Regions from separate parts of the Paenibacillus sp. HJGM_3 genome, predicted to be linked through region 2. Evidence: riboswitches for the same ligand, from Rfam matches in the RefSeq annotation. Region 2 holds a riboswitch; the other holds the start of a gene.

Region 1 (7,075 bases), on a different contig from region 2:
CAAGAATCACCCAATCCATAACTATAGATTCTCCCTTGCTCTTAATATCGGAGAAGGGAGGATTTAGATAGTAAAAAAGGTAGTTGCCTAGACAAACCTTTATGCTATATTATAGTTACATACAGGATAGGTACAGGATATACTTTTATAAATTCTATACATGTAAAATACAGATCCGCTAAATTGTTATACAGTGGTATTTCCATAAATTACGGCTGGAGGTGTCGCTTATATTCCAACATAATAGGTATTGATTGTAAGCGGTTTCTAGTAAAGGTGCACAGTATGAACAGACAAACAAAAATCAAACATTTTGAATCCCAGGGAGGTCATCTTGTTGAAAAAGCGGTTCAATCAAGTCGTAGTATTAACGATGGCATCGGCACTCATTCTTAGCGCTTGCGGCAAATCGGATACAGGCTCCGCGACGCCTACTCCAGGCAACTCTTCCAGCCCGGCCAAATCTGCGGCCCCGACCAAAGAAAAGCTGACCCTCAGCTGGATGGTCGGTACGCCGACGAACAACTCCAGCCTTCCATCCGGGGATAAAGATTTTATCAAGAAGACGCTAGAAGAAAAGTTCAACGTAGAAATTAAGCTGGACTATATGGCTATGGGTCCGGAATTTACGCAGAAGCTGAATACGCTGCTTGCTTCGGGCAGCGCGCCTGACATGTTCCAGGCTGAGGGCACCGCTACGACCAAGTACGTCACAGACGGCGCTCTCATGGATATGACGAATTATGTGACGCCGGCCAAGATGCCGAACTACTTCAAGTGGGTTACCGACACGGAGATGAAGCGTTACCAAGTCGGCGGCAAGTTCATGCGCGCTCCTGTACCTTTCGAGAAAAACGCCTACTTCTCTTATTATGTTCGGAAAGACTGGATCGATGCGCTGAATGCGAAAGATCCTAGCCTCAAGCTGAAAGTGCCGACAAACTACGACGAAATGGTCGCGGTCATGAAGGCGTTTACGTTCAACGATCCTGACGGCAACGGCAAGAACGATACGTATGGGTTCACTACTGCCGGCGCCGGAACGTCCATCACCGGGGACTTCCCGGAATGGGTGAAGAACGGCTTGGTCCCTGCGAGCTTCTATGTGGATAAAGACAACAATTTCATCGATAGCGGCACGAACGTCCGCACCGCCAAGGTACTGGACGATATCCGCAAGCTGCTCGATATGAAGGTGGTCGATCCCGACTGGTTCCTGAACAAATCCGGGGAGCAGTTAACGAAGATTCAACAAGGCAAGGCCGGCATTTTCTACTCGGCGGTCCGCGACATTGCCTTCGACAATACGAACAACAGCGTTCAGAAAAAGACGCGCGAAGTAACCGGCAACCAAAAAGCCGAATTCGCGGCGTTCCATATCGCGGGCGACGTGCCGGTCAGCTACGAGCCGCTGCCAGGCGTACCGTTCCTGTTCAACGCAAAAGCGGATCCTAAAAAAATTGAGCGCACCATCGAGATTCTCGATTACCTTGCAACGCCGGAAGGGTACCTGCTCACCAACTTCGGGAAAGAAAACGTGCATTACAAGAAAGAAGGCAACAAGGTTACTCTGATTCCGGATGCGATCAAGAAGGACATCGGCGACAACGGTAACTTTACGGAAATTTGGAGCAGTGTATTCAGCTACAACGTGAAGGATCCATCCAACCAAATCGGCATCCAAATCATCGACCCGCGCGAAACCGATCATGACCGCGAAATTCTCGCCACCATGAAGAAGAACAAATACTACTTGCTCGGAACGAACGTAGTTCCTCCTGTAGGGCTTGATATCGGCTCTTACCGCACCCAAATGCGTGCTAAGCAAGTGAAAGTATTGTTCGAGGAGAAAGACTCCAGCAACTGGCCGAAATACTTGCAAGAACTGCTCGATACGTATAAAGCGAAAGCGATCTTCGACGCATACGCGGAGCAAATTTCTACAGCGCTTGGCAAAAAGGTCACGTTCAAAACCGATTGATCGTTGAGTTACCGGCTTCCGGGTTTAATTACCCGGGAGTTTTTTTATCTTTTTATTTTCTTCTTGGCGGTTGACAGAATCAATATCTTGATATAATCTGAAGTTCGACAACTACATATGGACATGTATGGGTGCCTGGCAGCGATCGGCTGCCAAGGCTTAATAGGGAAATTCGGTAGAGCAACAGCGAATCCGATGCGGTCCCGCCACTGTAACAGAGAAGCTCCTTCGATATGCCACTGGCCATAAGGCTGGGAAGGCGGAAGGTTGCGATGAATCTGGAGCCAGGAGACCTGCCCACGCATGAAGACACAACGGTACCTACGGGAGATAGGGGATGTGTCGGACAAGCTTGCAAGGACGAATTTGGGTTCGGGCTGCTGCCGGTTGGACAGCGGCGGGTTCGGACGGCTTCATCGTGCAGATGCGGGGCGTGTCTGGCTTTCTCTCGGGGGAGGCCGGATGCGCCTTTTTGATGTCGATATCGCCCATCGGGCACGCATGAAATACTAGATTGCTAGAGGGAGTGAAGCTCGCCATGTTAATCGTCTATGACTCCCGAACGGGGAATGTGGAGCGTTTCGTGAGGAAGCTCGGCCTCGATGTGCTTAAATTGCACGACTCCGAGTCGCAGCAGGTTGAGGAGCCGTTCGTCATGGTGACGTATACGACCGGGTTCGGTCATGTACCAGCCCAAGTGATGAACTTCCTGAATCGCAACCGTGCCCATCTGAGGGGGGTATCGGCCAGCGGGAACCGCAATTGGGGCGCATCGTTCGCCGGCAGCGCCGACGCCATCGCCGAGCAGTTCGGCGTCCCGATCGTTCATAAATTCGAGCTGTCCGGCACGTCTACCGATGTAGAACGATTTCGAGAGGGGTTGAACCGCGTTGCGGCACATTGAATTGAACAACCAGCTGATGCAGCGGACCGAAGATGGGTTTTACGATTTGGAGAAAGACCGCGAGGCGGCCGCCGCCTTCCTGGAGGAAGTGGAGACGAAGCGAATGAAGTTCCCATCCTTACGGGAGAAGCTCGACTACTTGATCCGGCATCACTATTATACGAACGTGTATGAGCGCTATACATACGAGCAAGTCGAGGCCGTCTATCGGCTGACCGACGAGGCGGGCTTCCGGTTCCAGTCGTATATGGCGGTCTCGAAGTTTTACAAGGACTACGCCCTCAAGACGGACGACAAAAGCCAGTATCTCGAGCGCTATGAAGACCGGGTAGCCATCGTGGCGCTCTTCCTTGGGCACGGGGACGCGGAGCTGGCCAAACGGATCGCGCTCGCCATGATCGAGCAGCGGCTGCAGCCGGCGACACCGACATTCTTGAATGCGGGCAAGAGCCGCAGAGGCGAGATGGTAAGCTGCTTCCTGCTGGAGATGGACGATTCGCTCAACTCGATCAATTATGTGCTCTGCACGTGCATGCAGCTGTCGAAGATCGGCGGCGGGGTCGCCGTGAACTTGTCCAAGCTGCGCGGGCGCGGCGAGCCCATCAAGGGCGTGGAGGGCGCGGCGAAAGGCATCATGCCGATTCTGAAGCTGCTCGAGGACGCATTCTCTTACGCGGATCAGATGGGGCAGCGCAAAGGCTCCGGAGCGGCGTACTACAACATTTTCGGCTGGGACGTGCTGGAGTTTCTCGATTGCAAAAAAATTAACGCCGATGAAAAGTCGCGCATCAAGACGCTGTCCATCGGGCTTATCGTACCGGACAAGCTGTACCGGCTCGCCGCCGAGAACAAGCCGCTTACGGTGTTCGGCTCCTATTCCGTCTATCAGGCCTATGGGAAGCACCTGGACGACTTGGACATCGATTCGATGTATGAGGAACTGCTCGCCAATCCGGCGGTGCTGAAGAAAACGGTGATGAGCGCGCGAGACATGCTGACGAAGATCGCTTCGATCCAGCTGGAGTCCGGCTATCCGTACATGATGAACAAGTCGAATGCGAACCGCGCTCACGCCTTGAAGGCGATCGGCGATGTGAAGATGTCCAACCTGTGCACCGAAATTTTCCAACTGCAAGAAACGTCCACGATCACCGACTACGACCAGCCGGATCACATTCGCCGCGACATCAGCTGCAATCTGGCTTCGCTCAACATCGTGAACGTCATGGAGCGCCGGGCGATCCGCGAATCCGTGCACGTCGGGATGGAAGCTCTGACGACCGTGAGCGACTTCTCGCAGATCGAGAACGCGCCCGGTGTCCGCAAAGCGAACAAGGAGCTGCATTCGGTCGGCCTCGGGGCGATGAATTTGAACGGCTTTTTGGCCAAAAACCGCATCGCGTACGAGAGCGAGGAAGCAAAGGATTTCGTCCGCACGTTCTTCATGATGATGAACTACTACTCGCTCGAGAAGAGCATGGAGATCGCCCGGGAACGGGGGGTTACGTTCCAGGATTTCGAGCGGTCGGAGTATGCGTCCGGCGTCTATTTCGCCAAGTATGTCGAGCAGGACTACCTCCCCCGTACGGAGAAGGTGGCGTCGCTGTTCGAGGGTATGGCCATTCCGACTCCGGCCGATTGGGCGGAGCTGAAGGAGCAGGTGCGGTGTCACGGCTTGTACCACGCTTATCGGCTGGCGATCGCGCCGACCCAGAGCATCTCTTACATCCAGAACGCGACGTCGAGCGTAATGCCGGTGGTGGAGCTCATCGAGACGCGTACATATGCGAATGCTACGACGTACTACCCGATGCCGTATTTGGCCCCGAATAATGTGTTTTATTACAAATCGGCTTACAACATGGACCAGTTCAAGATCATCGACCTGATCGCCGAGATCAGCCAGCATGTCGACCAGGGCATCTCCACGATCCTCCACGTCAACAGCAGCGTCTCTACGCGGGACTTGGCGCGCATGTACATTTATGCGGCTCACAAGGGGCTCAAGTCGTTGTACTACACCCGCACGAAGCATCTCTCGGTGGAAGAATGCACGAGCTGCGCCGTTTAAGGCAGCAGGACAAAGGAGGAGCGCGCATGCAAGCCGTCAATTGGAACCGGCCGGACGACGATTTCACACTGGCCTTCTGGCAGCAAAATGTAATGCAATTCTGGACGGATGAAGAAATTCCTCTGTCCGATGATATAATGGCGTGGATCGAGCTGAGCCCCGTCGAGCAGGACGTCTATATGAAGGTGCTCGGGGGCCTGACGCTGCTCGACACCGTGCAAGGCGGCGTAGGGATGCCGCGCATCGTGGAGCATGTAGACGGCCTGCAGCGCAAGGCGGTGCTGTCGTTTATGGGCATGATGGAGCAGATTCACGCCAAGTCGTACAGCAGCATCTTCACGACGCTCGCGACCGCGGAGAAGATCGACGACCTATTCCGCTGGGTCGAGAGCCATCCGCGCCTGCAGCTGAAGGCGAAGCGCATCTCCTCGGCTTACTCGGCCATCACGGGTCCACAGTCGCTCTATGTCGCTATGGCGGCATCGGTGCTTCTGGAGAGCTTTTTGTTCTACAGCGGGTTCTTCTACCCGTTGTACTTGGCGGGGCAAGGGAAAATGACGAGCAGCGGGGAAATCATCGACTTGATCCTGCGGGATGAGAGCATCCACGGGCTGTATGTAGGGACGCTGGCTCAGGAGGTTTACCGGCAGCTCACGCCTGGCGAGCGGGAGGCGGCGATTCGGGAACTGATGGAGCTGTTCGACGAGCTGTACGTCAATGAAGCCGCCTATACGGAAGAGCTGTACGCAGGCATCGGGCTGAAGGAGGAAGTGCTGGCGTACGTCCGGTACAACGCGAACAAGGCGTTTATGAACCTGGGCCTGGATCCGCACTTCCCGGAAGAGCCGGTCAACCCGATCGTGTTCAACGGTATCAGCACCCGGACGAAGCAGCATGACTTCTTCTCGAAGAAGGGCAACGGCTACGTCCGGACGCTGCATGTCGAAGCGCTCCGTGATGAAGATTTCGAGTTCCCGTCCGTCCGCTAGGAGAACGTCTGTAAACCGCTTATCGTATGGCGGAATTCCGACGGGGTTACGCCCTTCAGCTCCTTGAACACCCGGGAGAACGTCCGGAACGACTCGAATCCGACCTCGGCGGCGATGTCGGACACCGTCATCTCGGTGGACGCGAGCAAGCTCGAAGCTCGGCGGATGCGTAATGCGTGCACGTAGCTGAGGAAGCTTTGTCCGACGAGCTCCTTGAACGAACGGCTTATATACGGCACGCTCACCTGGAACATGGCGGCCAGATGCTCTAGTGTCAATTCGTCCTCCATATAATGCGTGTTCACGTACTGAATCAGCTTCCACGTCTCCTTCTTCTTCTCCGGCGCAAGGGGCTTTTGCGGGCGGGATATGCCGGCATGCGCGCGGATGAACAGCAGGAGCACCTCGACCAGCTTGGCGCGAATGATGCTGTTGCGTCCCAGCTCGTGGCCTTGGAACTCGCGGTGAAGCTCGTCGATCATCGATTTGGCGGAGGCGAACAACGCTTCGTTCAACTGCAGATGCGGATGGAGGTCGTCCCCGATCCGGAGCAGCAGGCTGCTCAGTTCCGGCTCGAGAAGCGCGTCGGTCAGAATGCCGATATCGAACATGCAGCAGACGAGCTCGAGCGAACTGTCGGTATCGTTCGAGAAGTTATGGATCTGATGAGGCAGCAGCATGAACAGGGTGCCGGGCTGGAACTCGTGCTTGACCCCGTTGATGAACATCCGGCCTTTGCCCCGGAACACGAGGCCGATCTCGGCAAATTCGTGATGGTGCACCGGATAGCTGTCGATCGTATGGATGCCGATATAGAAAGGGAACATGCCCTCCGTCACATTGCGGAGCTGTAGCGCGTCTTCATAGATCGGGAAAGTGGACATCGGACATCCTCCTGAAGCGTTTTCACATAGGTTTATACGCCCATTGTAGCACAGAGCCCGAGCGGGATGAATAGCCGTTCGGGCTTTTCCTGCGGAGCGGGAGGGGTCTGTAAAATTTGGCACACATCCCGGCATAATTGGCATGCAATCAAGCTTCTTGTCGTTTAGTATGAAGAGGAGATTGCGAGAGACGACAGGGAGGAACGAATCGGATGAAGCTGCTGTTGGGCTGTACCAAATTCGATA
Region 2 (7,075 bases):
TGAGACAATTGACGGATTTGCCGGCACCAATAGAACCCGTCGAAGGCGGGCAAGTTCACATCCATCAGCACGAGCTGCGGCTCTTCCCTCACGAACGTCTGCAGCACCTGCTCGAAGTCTTGGGCCAGCACAGGGGTGAAGCCCCATTTCTGTACGGTTTCGCCGACCAGTTCGGCAATGGTGCGCTCGTCTTCCACGATCATGATTTTCATCCGTCATGTCCTCCTATCGGCCGGAGTCCGGATCCGATTAGCATTGGCGTGATGCTCCTATTGTAAACGATATCCGGGGCGGGCAGGTTACAATGTTGTAAGGTTGCCGCCGTAACTTGTAAGCCTGTTCAATGGCCGGCCTGCAGGTGAGAAGGTACGATAGAGCCAGAACGAAGGCATGTAGGAACTTCGGCCAACGATGGGGAGGGCTGTACGATGAAATCGATAGTAGAAGCAAGGAATCTGCGAAAAGTATATGGGACGAAAGGCAACGTCGTCACCGCGTTGGAGGAGATCGACCTGACCGTGCGCGAAGGAGAATTCGTCGGCATTATGGGGCCGTCCGGCTCCGGCAAGACGACGCTGCTGAACGTGCTCGCCACGATCGATCAGGCCACGTCCGGGGAGATCGCCATCGACGGAGCGAGCATCCTCGACATGAAGGAAGAAGCGCTTGCCGAGTTCCGCCGGGAGAAGCTCGGCTTCCTGTTCCAGGATTACAACCTGCTCGACACCCTGACGGTTCGGGAGAACATCATGCTGCCGCTCGCCCTCGCGAAGCGCGAGCCGGGCGATATCGATCGCCGCGTCCAGGCGCTGGCCGAGCGCTTCGGCATCGGGGCCGTTCTGGAGCAGTATCCGTACCAAATCTCGGGCGGCCAGAAGCAGCGGACCGCGGCTTGCCGGGCGATAATCACGAAGCCGAGCCTGCTGCTCGCCGATGAGCCTACGGGCGCGCTGGATTCGAAATCGGCGACGGAGCTGCTCGAGTGCTTGAAGGACTTGAACATGCGCGACCGGGCGACAATTCTGATGGTGACGCACGACGCCTTCGCCGCGAGCTATTGCGGACGGGTGATGTTCATCAAGGACGGCCGCATGTTCACCGAGCTCGCGAGGGGCAATGCGGCCCGGACACAATTTTACAAGCAGGTGCTCGATGTGCTGATCGTGCTTGGGGGTGGGACGAGTGACGCTGTTTAGTCTTGCGCGCAAAAACATACTCGGCAATATCAAAAACTACCTGATCTACTTTTTCTCGCTTATTTTCAGCGTCGTGATCTATTTTACGTTCGTCTCGCTGCGGTACAGCGGAGACATAGCCGCCAGCACGATGCCGGCCAACGTCGTCCGCTCCATTTTCCTGCAAGCTTCGCTCCTGCTCCTCCTGTTCGTCGTCGTGTTCGTCTGGTACTCGAACGCCTTCTTCACTCGCAAGCGCAAGAAGGAGGTCGGCCTATACGCGCTGCTGGGCATGCGGAAGAAAACGATCGGGCGGATGCTTTTCTACGAGAACGTCATCATGGGCGCGATCGCCATCGTGGCGGGTATCGTACTGGGAGCATTTTCGTCCAAGCTGTTCACGATGATTCTGCTGAAGGTTATGGGGATAGAGGGGCACGTGAGCTTCAGGATCTCGCCCCATGCGATCGCCAATACCGTACTCGTGTTCGCGGTCATTCAGCTCTTGACGTCGATCAACAGCTACCGGCTCATCTATAGGTTCAAGCTGATTCAGCTGTTCCAGGCGGACAAGGAGGGGGAGCAGGAGCCCAAAGCCAAATTCGTCACGGCCGTCCTAGCCGTGCTGTTCATCGGGTTTGCCTACTGGATCTCAGGTCGGGATATTCAGTCCAATGCCGAATTTACAACGAATATTGTCCTTTTGCTAGCGACCCTAATCGTGGGCACGTTCCTGCTGTTCCGATCTCTTACGATCTACGTGCTGAAGCGGGCGCGCGGCCACAAGCCGCTGTACTACAAGGGCATGAACCTTGTCAGCATCTCTCAGTTGCTGTACAGGATGAACGGCAACGCCCGGACACTCGCCATGGTGACCTTGCTCAGCACGCTCACGATGCTGCTTAGCGGCGCCAGCTTCAGCGAGTTCTACAGCAACAAGATTACCCAGGAGCGGAAGGCTCCGTTCAGCTACATGCATTTATCCCAGGGTGAAGCCTTCGATGCACAGGTCGAACGGATCATTCGCAGCGATACATCCCATCCGGTGGTGGCCCAAGTGGACGTTCCGGTCGTGAAGACAAAAGGTGCGTTCTCGGACCCGACTATGCTGCCGAGCCGCTATTACGAGGTCGACGAACGTCCGCTCAACTTCCTCTCAGTGAGCACCTACAATCGCTTGCAGCAAGCTCTTGGTAAAAGCAGGATGCTCGCACCGCCTGCCGAGTGGGAACTAATCGCCATCCGGCCTATGTACACCGGCTTCACAAACCGCGACTTTCAGGGCAAGACGCTGCAGCCAGAGTTGCCGGGAGGCAGTCTGACCCTAACGTTCGGGGATTTGACGGAGGACCGGGTTATCAACTGGAAGTTCCCGGACTTTTACTTCGTGGTGAACGATGCACGGTTCGCCGAGATGGCGAAGCAGGTGCCGCCTGTGGTATACCGGGCCTATGAGGTCCAGGACGAGTCTCAGGCCGAAGCGACCGGCGAGCAATTGATGCGCATGCCGGAGGCGGACAAGGCGCAGCTGTCCTCCTACGCCACATTCTACAAGGCAGGGCTTGAGAGCGCCGGTCTCGACATGTTCATCTTCGCTTTCCTCGGCCTCGTCTTTCTGGCCGCGACGGGCAGCGTCATCTACTTCAAGCAGCTGACCGATGCGCATGCCGAGAAGGACCGGTACGCCATCCTGCGCAAGATCGGCGTGAGCCGCCGGGCGATACACGGTTCGATCGCTAAGCAGACGCTGTTCGTGTTCGCGCTGCCGCTCCTCGTCGGCCTGACACACAGCATCGTGCTGATGTCTCGGCTCACGACCGTGCTCAGCGGGCTGATCGATGTGAACCTGACGGTACCAATCGTCACATCGCTCTCGCTGTATGCGCTCATCTATGCCGTCTACTATGGCTTGACCGTTCACTCGTTCAATCGGATCGTGAACGGGCGGGCTGCCTAAACGAAGTAAAGCCCGTCCGGAGGGTGAAGTCCCGGACGGGCTTGGGCCGTTATTATTGCGGACGGATGCGGACGACGCCAATGTCGACAGCGTTGATGGCGAATGCATTGCCCCCTTGGTTGATGGAGGCGCTGGCGGACTGCTTCGTCTTGATTTTCGTATTGCCTTTCCCCCATTTTTGCACATTGTTTTTTTTAGAGCGCGGCATAGTGGTCACCCCCTTTCAAGCGCGATGGAGAGAGGGGATTGCTAGCGACGACGACGGCGATTACGCAGCACTTCTTTGAGAATTTTAACGTTCAAGGCGTTACTCGCTAAGGCATTCCCGCTCTCCGTTTTGGCCGTAGCCGATTGCTGAATTTTGATGACGAGGAACTTGTTCTTGCCGATCCGGAAGCGAAATGTCTTAAAATGAGTCCGGTTCATCGTTCACCCTCCTTGTCCGTCGACTTCCCTAGTATTCTATGAAAGCGGAGGATTAGTAGACACGGCGAGTCGGCTATGCAGGCAACCCAAAATACCCCGTACTTTGCGGCGACCCTGTGATTATTAAATTCTGATTTGATAAAAAAGCCGGGGAGCCGTAAGCTCCGCCGGCCGTAAAGCAATCATGCCTCATGAGCGGCTAGGCGTCTACTCTTCGGAGAGCTCCTTCAGGGATTTCACTTTCCCGTGGGGATGTTGAGTTTGCTTGCGCATCTTCACCAAATTCTCTCGGCGTGCTTTGGACGTCGTCACTGGGACATTCCCCTTTCGCTATGAAGTGGTTGCTCGTTTGTAGGATGTCACGTCCTGGCTTATTTTAGTCGCCGCCGGCGGACTCTATCTCCACACTTGCCAGATTCAGGGGCATGCACTATAATTCATAGCGTGGAAGCTTAGTCAAACGAATACTTGGAATACCTGCCAGGTGCCGCGCATGTCCGGATGCATATTCAACCGGAGATCGGGGTTAAAAGGGAAGTCGGTGAGAATCCGACACGGTCCCGCCACTGTAAGCTAGGGATGTTCCTCACAAGGCCACTGTCCGTCCGGATGGGAAGGCGAGGAAGATCGGAACCTACAAGTCAGGAGACCTGCCTGGATAGGGAAAAGCACATGGAATCCTTCGAGGAAAAGGACCGGCTGAATCAGGAGCAGGAATGCTAGTGTTGCATTTGCGCCTCACGGCGCGAGGCAAGACGTCTCCCTTGATTTGCTGAACCTCTGTCCGACCGGATAGAGGTTTTTGTATTTTGTATTTCCTATCATGCTTTTTTGTCCATGGCGATTCGGTAGACCAAGCTCTCAACTATAAAGGCAAGAATGGGGAGCGAGAAGGATGAAGAAAACACGGTATCTGGTATTGGCGGCGGCGCTGCTGATGGGTCTGGCTGCAGGCTGCGGGGACAAGGGAGGGGCGCCGACCGGTGTGCAGGACCCGGCAAAGGCTGCCGCAACGCCGAACGCCTCGGCGACTGCGACGCCGACGGCTACGGCAAGTGCTAACAGTAAGAAGACGGTATATCCGCTGACTGTCAAGGACGCTTCGGGCAAAGAAGTGACGTTCGCCAAAGCCCCGGAGCGGATCGTCTCGCTCTCGCCGAGCGAGACCGAAGTGCTGTTCGCCCTGGGCCTGGGCAGCAAAATCGTAGGCGTCACCGACTACGACGACTACCCGGCGGAAGCAAAGACAAAGCCGAAGATGGGCAACCTGCAGGGCAATTCCGAAGCGATTCTAGCGGCCAATCCCGACATCGTGTTTGCCGGCCTGTCGCTCAACAAAAAATCGGTCGAGAAGCTGACCGAGCTCAAGATGAACTTGTTCTCGGTAGAGCCGAAGACGGTGGATCAGGCGATCGAGCGCATTGCGCTGTACGGCCGCATTACCGATACGCAGGAGCAAGCGGACAAAGTGATTGCCCAGATGAAGGCCGAGAAGCAAAAGGTCGTCGATGCGGTCAAAGGGCTGAAGGACGACCAAAAGAAGAAGGTGTACATCGAGTTCTCCCCGGGCTGGACGGTCGGCAAAGGGGAGTTCATGGACGATCTCATCACGATCGCGGGCGGGGTGAACGTAGCCTCCGACTTGACCGGCTGGAAGCAGATCAGCGAGGAGAAAATCATCCAGTCGAACCCGGACGTCATTCTGTTCGCGAAGGGCGTGCCCGATCTGGAGAAGACGATCCGCGGCCGCAGCGGCTGGGACAAAATCAGCGCAATTGCGAACAACCGGGTGGCCGGGTTGGACGACAACCTGCTGTCGCGTCCGGGTCCGCGCATCACGCAAGGCCTCTATGAAATCGCCAAGGCCATTTATCCCGATCTGGTGAAATAAACATGAAGAAAAAGCTGTTGGGTTGGGGAGGAGCAGGCATGCTTCTCCTTGTTCTCTCTCTGGTGATCAGCTTGTCGATGGGCTCGGCACGGCTGCCGATCAGCGACGTATGGCTCATTCTGCTGCATCATATACCGGTACTAGGAGACTGGGTGCATCCGACTTGGCCGGACTCTTCCGAGCAAATCGTGCTGAAGGTCCGTTTCCCTCGCATTATGCTCGGCATTCTGGTGGGCGCGGCGCTGTCCCTGGCCGGGGCGGGCTATCAGGGTGTGCTTCGCAACCCGCTGGCCGATCCGTATACGCTGGGCGTCGCTTCGGGAGCATCCGTGGGGGCGGCATTCCTGATTTTATTCGGCCTGCAGTTTGCGCTCTTCGGGCAATGGACGGTGCCGATGGTGGCGTTCGTGACCGGCTTGGTCAGCCTGTGGATCGTGTTCCGGCTGGCCAATTTCAACGGCAAATTCCAGCTGGAGACGATTATTTTATCCGGCGTCGTCGTGTCCGCCTTCCTCGGGGCGATCGTGTCGTTCATGGTGTCGATGTCGAACCGGGTGGTGAACGAGATCCTGTTCTGGCTGATGGGCAGCTTGGCGCTGAGAGGCTGGAAGTTTACGGGGGTCGTACTGCCGTACTTGATCTTAGGATTCATCGTCCTGGTTATGTATTCCCGGTCGCTGAACTTGTTCGCCTTGGGCGAAAGGCAGGCGGCGCATCTGGGGGTGCCGGTGGAGCGGACGAAGAAGATCATTCTGATCTTCTCCACGCTGCTGACGGCGGCCGCCGTCTCGGTGTCCGGGGTGATCGGGTTCGTCGGGCTCATCACGCCGCATCTCGTCCGGCTCCTCGTCGGTCCGGATTATCGGCTCATTATTCCGCTGTCCATGATCGCGGGCGGCATCTATGTGCTGTGGGCGGATACGATCGCGCGGATGGCGCTTAGTCCTACGGAAATCCCGCTCGGAGTGGTCACGGCGTTCCTGGGCGCGCCGTTCTTCGCCTATTTGCTGAGCAAGCACAAGAAAACGCTGAGAGGCTGAGGAGGGAGCGTCATGATCACCGTACAACGGGCAACCAAATCGTTCGACCGGCAGCTTATTCTGAGGGATGTCGGGTTCACGGTCGGCCGAGGCGAGCTGTTCGGCATCATCGGGCCGAACGGGAGCGGGAAGTCGACGCTGCTGAAGCTGCTGTCGGGCCTGGAAGCGGCCGATTCCGGCACCGTGGAGCTCGACGGGCGCGCGGTTCATGCGTATTCGCGCAAGGAGCTGGCGCGTTGGGTCGCCGTGCTGCAGCAGGACGCGCTGCCGCCGATCGGCTTCACCGTACGCGACGTGGTCGAGATGGGCCGCTTCCCGTTCCAGAACTGGCTCGGCGAGGAGCGGGAGGATACCGCGTCGCTGGTCGATGCGATTATGGCGAAGCTGAGCCTAGACGCTCTAGCGGAGCGGACGCTGGAGCATCTGAGCGGCGGCGAGCGGCAGCGCGTGGCGCTGGCCAAGGTGATGGCGCAGCAGCCGAAGCTGCTCCTGCTCGACGAGCCGACGACGTACCTCGACATCGGCTACCAGCTGCAGATGATGGACGCTGTCCGCCGTTGGCAGCGGGAAGCCGACCTCACGGTCG

The links. Region 2 has a riboswitch for cobalamin ahead of ACI5FR_RS22740 (ABC transporter substrate-binding protein). Riboswitches for the same ligand answer to the same signal wherever they lie in the genome.
Region 1: linked by a shared signal. The riboswitch ahead of nrdI (class Ib ribonucleoside-diphosphate reductase assembly flavoprotein NrdI) and the one ahead of ACI5FR_RS22740 (ABC transporter substrate-binding protein) in region 2 are both predicted to bind cobalamin.

What each region holds. Positions count from the first base shown of each region.
Region 1 covers NZ_JBJGED010000021.1:28,861-35,935, reverse strand. The annotation lists gene ACI5FR_RS21715 (type 2 periplasmic-binding domain-containing protein) at 338-1,981, shown strand; cobalamin riboswitch at 2,094-2,296, shown strand; gene nrdI (class Ib ribonucleoside-diphosphate reductase assembly flavoprotein NrdI) at 2,520-2,885, shown strand; gene nrdE (class 1b ribonucleoside-diphosphate reductase subunit alpha) at 2,872-4,956, shown strand; gene nrdF (class 1b ribonucleoside-diphosphate reductase subunit beta) at 4,983-5,945, shown strand; gene ACI5FR_RS21695 (helix-turn-helix transcriptional regulator) at 5,942-6,829, opposite strand; gene ACI5FR_RS21690 (neutral/alkaline non-lysosomal ceramidase N-terminal domain-containing protein) at 7,042-7,075, shown strand, end outside.
Region 2 covers NZ_JBJGED010000022.1:132,952-140,026, forward strand. The annotation lists gene ACI5FR_RS22710 (response regulator transcription factor) at 1-212, opposite strand, end outside; gene ACI5FR_RS22715 (ABC transporter ATP-binding protein) at 429-1,196, shown strand; gene ACI5FR_RS22720 (FtsX-like permease family protein) at 1,183-3,132, shown strand; gene ACI5FR_RS22725 (hypothetical protein) at 3,185-3,340, opposite strand; gene ACI5FR_RS22730 (hypothetical protein) at 3,382-3,558, opposite strand; gene ACI5FR_RS22735 (DUF6254 family protein) at 3,766-3,870, opposite strand; cobalamin riboswitch at 4,024-4,230, shown strand; gene ACI5FR_RS22740 (ABC transporter substrate-binding protein) at 4,454-5,449, shown strand; gene ACI5FR_RS22745 (FecCD family ABC transporter permease) at 5,452-6,489, shown strand; gene ACI5FR_RS22750 (heme ABC transporter ATP-binding protein) at 6,502-7,075, shown strand, end outside.